DNA from 2 places in the Virgibacillus salinus genome. Region 2 is predicted to be linked to the other one. Evidence: a T-box and tRNA genes for the amino acid it is inferred to sense, from the RefSeq annotation. Region 2 holds a T-box; the other holds one or more tRNA genes.
The links. A T-box is a leader RNA that pairs with one kind of tRNA and senses whether it is charged. The one in region 2 lies ahead of BLS02_RS07660 (valine--tRNA ligase), so its partner is inferred to be a tRNA-Val.
Positions count from the first base shown of each region.

Region 1 (4,487 bases), on a different contig from region 2:
CCATGGTAAGGTGGGGGTCAGCGGTTCAAGTCCGCTTGGAAGCTCTTAGTTAGATAGAAGCGTTTAAACCCTCGATAAGGTTTAAACGCTTTTTTCATTGTTTAAGAAACTATAAATTTTGCTATGGATAATTGGATTACCGAATCAGCCACGTCTAGCTCCGAAGTTCAGACGTACTAGTGCAGTTGTTCTTTGCAATTGCAACTAAGGCTTGTCTATAGGCCAAGTTTTCTAATTTTGTATATAATTGTTATAGTAAATAATTAGATAGGTGGTTTTAAAATGGGAAGTGGTTTATCATTGCTTTTAATTTTAGCAATTGTAGTAACTATAGCGGAAGTGCTTGTGGCGTATTTTTTGATCAAAAAACATAATATGAAGATCTGGCAATCTTTGTATACCTCGTTACCGGTAATTGTAATTGTTTGGGTAGTAGCTATTATGTATTCCTAACTGAAAAATCAACACACAAAGCTATTTGAGTGTTGATTTTTCACGTTTAAGTAATTTATAAATCTGTAGCTGAACAAAGAAGGCAATAAATGCTAACACACAAAGGTTAATATAATACCAAATACCACTGCCAAGCATGTCAAGTGGTGTGGTAGCTGTAGGTGTATGGGAAAGGTACAGGTAATTGGAATCTAAAAATGGATTAATAAAGAAGCCAATTATAATAGCATACAATAATAGGTAGCCAAAAGTTTCAAGTAATGATTTAAAATTGATCTTTAAGGAATTGGTTGCTACTAGAAAAATACTTGCCCATGAAATGGCAGTATGATGTATAAAAAACTTCCAAAAGCGATAGTGTGGAACATCATATGGCAGTTCTGGAGTAACTAGTGCCAGTAAAGCAGGAATAAGACCAATAAAAAAAGTGATTTGTATAAGCTTCCTATTGTGAGTAACTAATGCAATTGCACCTGTTATACCTGCAATTCCGCAAAGGTGTAATGGTGTGTGCTCACGCAAGCTCCATATTCCATTTACAGCTGTCCATGTTTGATAGGATACTTCTGATAAAATTAATAGGCTAAATAAGATCCAACGTATTATATTGTATAAAGTTGTGTTAGATAAGATTTTTTTTAGAAATAAAATAAATATTACGATTCCTATGAAATATATAAGTAGCATAATAATGTGACTTGTGCCAAACGTAATAAATGGTTCACCACCCAAAGTTAGCCAATACCACATGAAATACCCCCAAAATGATATCTATAATTACATTATATGTGTATTGAAAGTATTTGAAAATAAAAATTTCTTATTTTCCCTTTACAAAGATGCTGAATCTGTATATAATAAAATTCGTCGGTTTATGACAAGTTTTTTTTAGCATGTAAAAAAGTATAATTTCTTTCTTACATAAAACCATTGTAAGGCCCGTTGGTCAAGTGGTTAAGACACCGCCCTTTCACGGCGGTAACACGGGTTCGAATCCCGTACGGGTCACCATTATTTAAAGCAATTAGGAACACATGTAAACCAAGTACTAGTACATCCTGAACATAGGAGGATTAGCTCAGCTGGGAGAGCACCTGCCTTACAAGCAGGGGGTCGCAGGTTCGAGCCCTGCATCCTCCACCATTAATATATGCCGGTCTAGCTCAATTGGCAGAGCAACTGACTTGTAATCAGTAGGTTGGGGGTTCAATTCCTCTGGCCGGCACCATTTTTTATGTATATTTTATAGTAATGTAGTTAAAATATGGAGGGGTAGCGAAGTGGCTAAACGCGGCGGACTGTAAATCCGCTCCCTCAGGGTTCGGGAGTTCGAATCTCTCCCCCTCCACCATAATATATATTTAATTGGGCTATAGCCAAGCGGTAAGGCATCGGGTTTTGATCCCGTGATCCTAGGTTCGAATCCTGGTAGCCCAGCCTTTTTTTATTTTATGAGGTTTTTCGGGCAATACTTATGACATGAGCCATTAGCTCAGCTGGCAGAGCATCTGACTTTTAATCAGAGGGTCGGAGGTTCGAATCCTCCATGGCTCATCAATTTATATGAAAAAACACTAGCGTAAATACATAACACATATTATAATAGCAGATAAACAAGGTCGTTATGATTACCAACAACCTTGTTTATTTGCATTTTGTACTGTTTTTTTACATAATAGATACAGTAATTTATTCATTAACTAAAAAACGAAAAATTTAACATATATAAATTATGCTAGTTAAAAGGATGAGATGGTATGAAAACTTCTAGATTTCCTGGTTTTTACAATATGACTGTGGAGGAACGCAGACAGTTGTTGACTACGATGGATACGTTCACTGATGAAGAGAAAGGTTATTTGTTTTCAAATGAGCCTCTTCCAACTGATACAGCGGATAAAATGATAGAAAACGTAGTCGGGACTTTTCCGCTTCCATTAGGATTGGGATTGAATTTTTTAATTAATGGGAATGAATATGTAATACCAATGGCAATTGAAGAACCATCTGTTGTTGCTTCGGCAAGCTACATTGCAAAAACTGTCAGAAATGCTGGTGGATTTACTACAGAGGCGACAGATCGCGTTATGATTGGTCAAATTCAAGTAGTAGGCTGTCCAGATTTTAAAGCAGCAAAAGAGGCTGTTTTAAAGGAAAAAGATGCATTGATTGCTGATGCTAATGCTGCATACCCCAGTTTAGTGGCTAGGGGCGGCGGTGCAGAGGATCTAGAAGTTAGAGTATTAAATGAAGAATCAGACTCAAAATATGGTCAAATGCTTATCCTTCACGTATATATAAATACTTGTGACGCAATGGGGGCAAATATCATTAACACAATGGTTGAGTCACTTGCACCGACAGTTGAGACCATTACGGAAGGGAAAGTATATTTACGAATCCTTTCCAATTATCCTGATCGTTGTCTTGCACGAGCGCGTTGCGTTATTCCTCCTGAATTATTACAAACAGACGGTTATACAGGCGAAGAAGTACGTGATGGAGTTATTCATGCCTATGAGTTTGCCGCATCTGACCCCTACCGCGCTGTTACCCACAATAAAGGAATAATGAATGGGATTGATCCAATCGTTATTGCAACTGGTAATGACTGGCGTGCTGTTGAAGCTGGGGCCCATGCACACGCAGCGAGGTTTGGGAAATATAGTTCGATGACAGAATGGTCGAAGGATGAGGGTGGAAATTTAGTTGGTGAAATAGAACTCCCTATGTCTGTCGGGACTGTAGGTGGTTCGACCCATGTTCACCCAATTTCTAAACTTGCATATAAAATCTTAGACGTTGATTCAGCACAGGAGCTTGCACAAGTTATAGTTTCTGTTGGACTTGCACAAAACCTTGGTGCACTAAAAGCCTTAGCAACCGATGGTATTCAGAAAGGTCATATGGCTTTACATTCTCGTTCTGTTGCCATAGCAGCAGGAGCTACAGGGGAGATGATTGATATCATTGCTGAACGACTAGTAGACGAAAAAGAAATCCGTGTTGGAAAAGCTAAAGAAATGGTGGAAGAATATATAAAATGAGTGCAGAAAAAGCAACAACTTCAGAACAAACAGCTATAGGTATAGCTCATAGTAAATTGATCTTAATCGGGGAACATGCAGTTGTACACGGACAACCTGCTATTGCGCTTCCTTTCCCGTTAGTAGGGGTGGAATCAGTGATTGATTATGTTCCAGGATCGGTAAAGATTGATAGTACTTTTTACCATGGTCCGCTTGAATCTGCTCCAGAGTCGCTGGAGGGGCTTGCAAATTGTATTAAGGCAACCTTAAATTATCTTCAGTTACCATGTGAGGATCTTTTGATACGGATTAAATCATCTATACCACCCGGAAAAGGACTTGGATCAAGTGCTTCAGTGGCTATTGCGGTAGTGAGATCATTATTTGCCTATAACAATCAGGACTATGAAGAAGATGAACTTCTGACCTTAGCTAACATTTCGGAAACGTATGCTCATGGTGTGCCTAGTGGTATCGATACACTAACTATTACTTCGGACTTTCCGGTCTGGTTTGAGAAGGAACTGCCATCTGATTTTATCGAACCTAAGGGTGATTTTCACTTCATTGTTGCCGATTCAGGCAGAATGGGTGATACACGTTTAGCTGTTGAATCAGTTGCAAACTTGTTCAAATCAGCTCCAAGAAGAATACAGGCCAAGCTTGACCGTATTGGTGAAATTACGCATCGTGCAAGACATGCGCTTGAGAGTGCGAGCAAGCATTTATTAGGACAGATGTTAAATGAAGCACAAAAAGAACTGGAAGCACTAGGTGTAAGCGATGCGGGCCTGAACAGGTTAATCTACTTTGCGCGCCAGGAAGGTGCCTTAGGTGCCAAATTAACTGGAGGCGGAAATGGCGGTTGTATAATTGCCTTAGCACGTAATGAAGTACACTCTAGGCAGCTATCTGAAAAGCTGAAGAAATTCGGCGCACACACGGTATGGCCTTTTGTTCTAAGAAAGAAGCCTGAATAAGCATCATCATTAGACGTGGCTTATC
Region 1 covers NZ_FNKD01000004.1:540-5,026, forward strand. Annotated here, with positions in the region: tRNA gene BLS02_RS15585 (tRNA-Thr) at 1-44, shown strand, start outside; gene BLS02_RS19045 (hypothetical protein) at 283-453, shown strand; gene BLS02_RS15590 (YwaF family protein) at 475-1,203, opposite strand; tRNA gene BLS02_RS15595 (tRNA-Glu) at 1,390-1,464, shown strand; tRNA gene BLS02_RS15600 (tRNA-Val) at 1,521-1,596, shown strand; tRNA gene BLS02_RS15605 (tRNA-Thr) at 1,606-1,681, shown strand; tRNA gene BLS02_RS15610 (tRNA-Tyr) at 1,720-1,804, shown strand; tRNA gene BLS02_RS15615 (tRNA-Gln) at 1,820-1,890, shown strand; tRNA gene BLS02_RS15620 (tRNA-Lys) at 1,935-2,007, shown strand; gene BLS02_RS15625 (hydroxymethylglutaryl-CoA reductase, degradative) at 2,211-3,500, shown strand; gene mvk (mevalonate kinase) at 3,497-4,462, shown strand.
Region 1: it encodes a tRNA-Val, which carries the amino acid that the T-box ahead of BLS02_RS07660 (valine--tRNA ligase) is inferred to sense. The anticodon was not compared.

Region 2 (4,487 bases):
GGCCATAATGCTGAGGAAAACCACGTATCAAGGACATCATTGTCCTGCTCCCAATTTTCGATATCAGCAGGTGCCTCTTTTCCAACATACAGTTCATTTGTTTCCTTATGGTACCATGCAGGAATTCGATGTCCCCACCATAATTGTCTCGAAATACACCAATCACGAATGTTCTCCATCCAGTGCAGATAGGTGCGTTCAAATCGATTTGGAACAAAGTTAACTTTTTCATCACGTTGTTGCAGTTCAATTGCTTCGTCCGCCAATGGCTGCATATTTACGAACCATTGTGTTGATAAATATGGTTCAACAACTGCGCCGCTTCGTTCTGAATGGCCTACCTGGTGTATGCGTTCCTCAATATTAAAAAGCACACCCTGGTCCTGTAAGTCTTTAACGATTTGTTTACGACATTCAAAGCGATCAAGTCCTTCATATTTACCAGCATTTTCATTCATTGAGCCGTCTTCATGCATCACGAGTACCCGTTCTAAATCATGACGATTCCCAATTTCAAAATCGTTTGGATCATGTGCAGGTGTTATTTTGACAGCACCTGAACCTAACTCCATGTCAACATATTCGTCAGCCACAATTTCTATTTCACGTCCAACTATTGGCAATACTACCTTCTTACCGATTAAATGACTGTATCGATTGTCACTTGGATGTACGGCTATTGCTGTATCCCCAAGCATTGTTTCTGGTCGAGTTGTTGCAATTTCAATCGTTTCAGCACTATCCTTAATTGGATAACGCATATGATAAAATTTCCCCTGAACTTCTTCATAGATAACTTCAATATCAGAAAGTGCTGTTTTGGTATTAGGATCCCAATTGATAATATATTCGCCACGATAGATAAGATTTTTTTTATACAACGTTACAAACACTTCACGTACTGCGTCTGATAAGCCTTCATCCATTGTAAATCGCTCGCGTGAATAATCAAGTCCCAAGCCTAACTTTTCCCATTGGGCACGGATGAAGTCAGCATATTCCTCTTTCCAATCCCAAACAGTATCAAGAAACTTTTCGCGGCCTAAATCATAGCGATTTTTACCCTGTTCTTTCAATTTAGCCTCAACCTTCGCCTGTGTTGCAATACCTGCATGGTCCATTCCTGGAAGCCATAGTACATCAAAGCCCTGCATCCGCTTCATTCTTGAAATTGTATCCTGCATCGTCGTATCCCATGCATGACCTAAATGTAGCTTACCAGTTACGTTAGGCGGCGGAATAACAATTGTAAATGGTTCCTTATCTTCATCCCCAGTTGCTTCAAAGAACTTACCATTCACCCAAAAATGATACCGGTCTTTTTCAATTTCCTGTGGATTGTACTTCGATGACATCGTTGTTTTACCCTCTTCACTCATCATTAAATCCTCCCTCTTTTATTTAGTAAAATAAAACAAAAAAATCCTCTCCATCCAATAAAGGACGAAAAGGATATATTCCGTGGTACCACCTTCGTTCACAAGCAGTTAAACTTGTGCACTTGATTCGTTGATAACGGCTAACAACCGGCTCTCTTCTACTGCATTATTTCAAAGAAGCTGCATCAAGGGCGACCTTCCAAAATAATATTCCTGGGAATTTTTCACCATACATTCCCTCTCTATTAGGTAATTATCTCGTACTCTTCCCTATCATCACATTTACATATTATTATTCATTTTATCGGTTACTGAAAATAAAATCAACTATTATTATATGAATTGCACAAAACAACACTATATATACATATTATATTAAAAAAACACATATGAGGTGATAAGAGTGGCGAGATATTACCGATACAAACTGCCCCCATGGGCGAGAAACAGCATTATTGTTATTGAACGAGTAACTTTACCGATTCTAATATTTCAATTAATCCGGACAATGTTATTTCCAACTTCATTTGACGTATTTCTACTTGGCATATTAGTTGGAATATTTATCGCATTCTATCTGGAATGGATTTAAATTTCTTTATTATTATCTTTAACTGATGTTTCCTTTTCCACAAACTCGAACCATTTCAAGCCAAACGACAGCTGGCGGGAAGTATACTGCAGCTCCTTTACTTGATTAATCATCGTATCGTTCGATGGATTGTCAATATAATCTTGAATTTTCTTTATGTAAGGGTATGGATTCAATAAATAAATCGCGAGTAAATACAGTTCGCTTTTTTTCAGTATATTGTTGTTGGTATATGCTGAAAATGAATCAGTTAATTGTGACGACGATTGGTCATAGTTGCGCACAAGTTGTTTTAGTAAAATCGACAAATCCACAATAGCATTATCATAATTTGCTTTTTCCCAATTTAGTATATACGTATCATTGTGATGAAGTATATGCTCTAGGTTTAAATTCCCATGACATAGGCTATAATTCCACTCTTTATCATTCTGCATTTGACTTATAAATAAGTCAATGCAATTATTTAACACCGTGAGAACGTTGTCCATAATCCGAAAATGCGTACAAACTAATAATTCAAATGGTGACATAAATTTATATTTTTCAAACAACTCAACAAAGTACAACTCTCTTTTATATAGTTCCGCGACGTACTTCTGGTAATCGGTGAATTTGCTGATTAATGTGTCGGTCTGAATAAATTGTGTTCGCTTTGTCTTAACATGTATTTCCCCAATTGCATTATATAAATTTTTAATTAATTGCTGATGATCAAGTTTATAAGATGATAACCAAGGTGTTAAATAATAAAACGATTGATTATTTACTTCATATAATTTTGATTGCTTTGTTAAATAGACAGGCAATATACTTTGGATGTTTTGTGTATATGCTTGGTGATAAACATATTCCCATACCTCCAAATTACTTTCAGTAAGATTGCTTTGCTTTAACGCATAATAATGCTTTCCATCACTGATACGAAATAGCCTTTTCGATATCTGTTCAATTTTATATGGATGGATCCCGTATTTTTCGGCTATTTTATGAATTACTTCTTTCACACTACATTTCACCACCCTTTCAAATATATACCCCTTACTTAACGAAGCAAGGGGTATTAGCTGTTAATTTTTCTTAAAAGGAATGTACAATAATTGACCTTCTTCAAGACTATCATCACTTAGATTATTTTGTTTCACTAATTGAAGTGCTGGTATCTGATAACGTTTAGCAATTGATTCTACCGTGTCTGTATTCTGTACAATACACAACCGCATCTTAGCATATCGATCATCATCATCGCTTCTGAACATATCTGCTAAATAGCTAACATCTTTGGTTTCACTTGATCGACTTTCATAGCTTTCTTCCATATAATCAGATTCAGTATAGTTTAATGTTGAGGATTCCTGTGAACTTTCATCTTCAGGTGAACTTTCTACCGGTTCCTTCTTGAAAAATTCAGCAAGTGACTGTGACTTCTTGCTTTTCCAGCGTTCTTTTTCTGGTGATACACTCTCTTCTACTTCCGGGGATAACGTAGGCGCATTCTCCGGTGTAAACTGGCTATCTGGTTCAGAAGCTTCATTTTCTGCTTTAATATCAAACTCAAACGTTTCCTCTTCCCGTGGTGGTAAAAATTCATTACCAGTTTCTATTACTTTTCCAGGTGCAACCTCGGTTTGATCGCTAATCCCATGTATTTCAATTCTTGAGCTTAATTTAAGTTGACTCTGATTTGGTATTTCATAATCAAAGGATTCAATGTTCACCGTCACATCGTTTAAGTCTGCAACACGATATGTTGGAACAGAAATTTCAACTGGGAAACGGTGAGTAAACTCTGACTGGCCGTTATCCAGTTCTACCACTTTCTCAACATAACGTCTAGAATGGTAATCATCAAAATCTAATGTATCTTCAGCCTCTACGTTTGAAAATACTTCCTTTTGATATGAACCTTGAAGTTCAATTACTCCTCGAATCGAAATAAAATCGTTAAATGGCTGGATAGAAATTTCCGGGTCCAATGAAATTCCCAGCATTTCTGCAACTTCCTGTCCTTCTTCAAAATAAAGCGATTCATTTAAATCAAAGCTGAATACTTCCCGATTATTTGACAAATGACTTCCTCCCTTCAACATATATTCCATATGCTTATATGTCTTATTTCAACTATATGAAATATAAACAGAGGATATGCTTATACCTATTAGAAAACTTGCCTTATCGAAAAAGGAGGATTTTAATAAAGGGTAAATTTCATTCTTAGAACCCTCTTACACTTTGGAGTGCAAGCTTAAGTTACTTATGCAATAAGAAAGTATTTATTAAGTGCTAAAAAAAGAGGTCGGGACAAAAGCGTTTAAGTCAAAGTAAAATCCGAACTATAATTCAAAATTCTTGAAATAGAATTCGAATTAGTCCGGATTTATTTTTTTGATTAGATATAAACTGCGAAATACTTTTTAAAAAGTTTGAGTGCTATTATGCCGCTCCGGAAATACACTTCGCGCAGAAAAAAGAAAATCGACGAAACCGCCACTTTGCGCGGAAACGTCGACCCACCA
Region 2 covers NZ_FNKD01000002.1:175,274-179,760, reverse strand. Annotated here, with positions in the region: gene BLS02_RS07660 (valine--tRNA ligase) at 1-1,379, opposite strand, end outside; T-box leader at 1,437-1,665, opposite strand; gene BLS02_RS07655 (hypothetical protein) at 1,783-1,971, shown strand; gene BLS02_RS07650 (protein kinase family protein) at 1,968-2,978, opposite strand; gene BLS02_RS07645 (LysM peptidoglycan-binding domain-containing protein) at 3,042-4,040, opposite strand.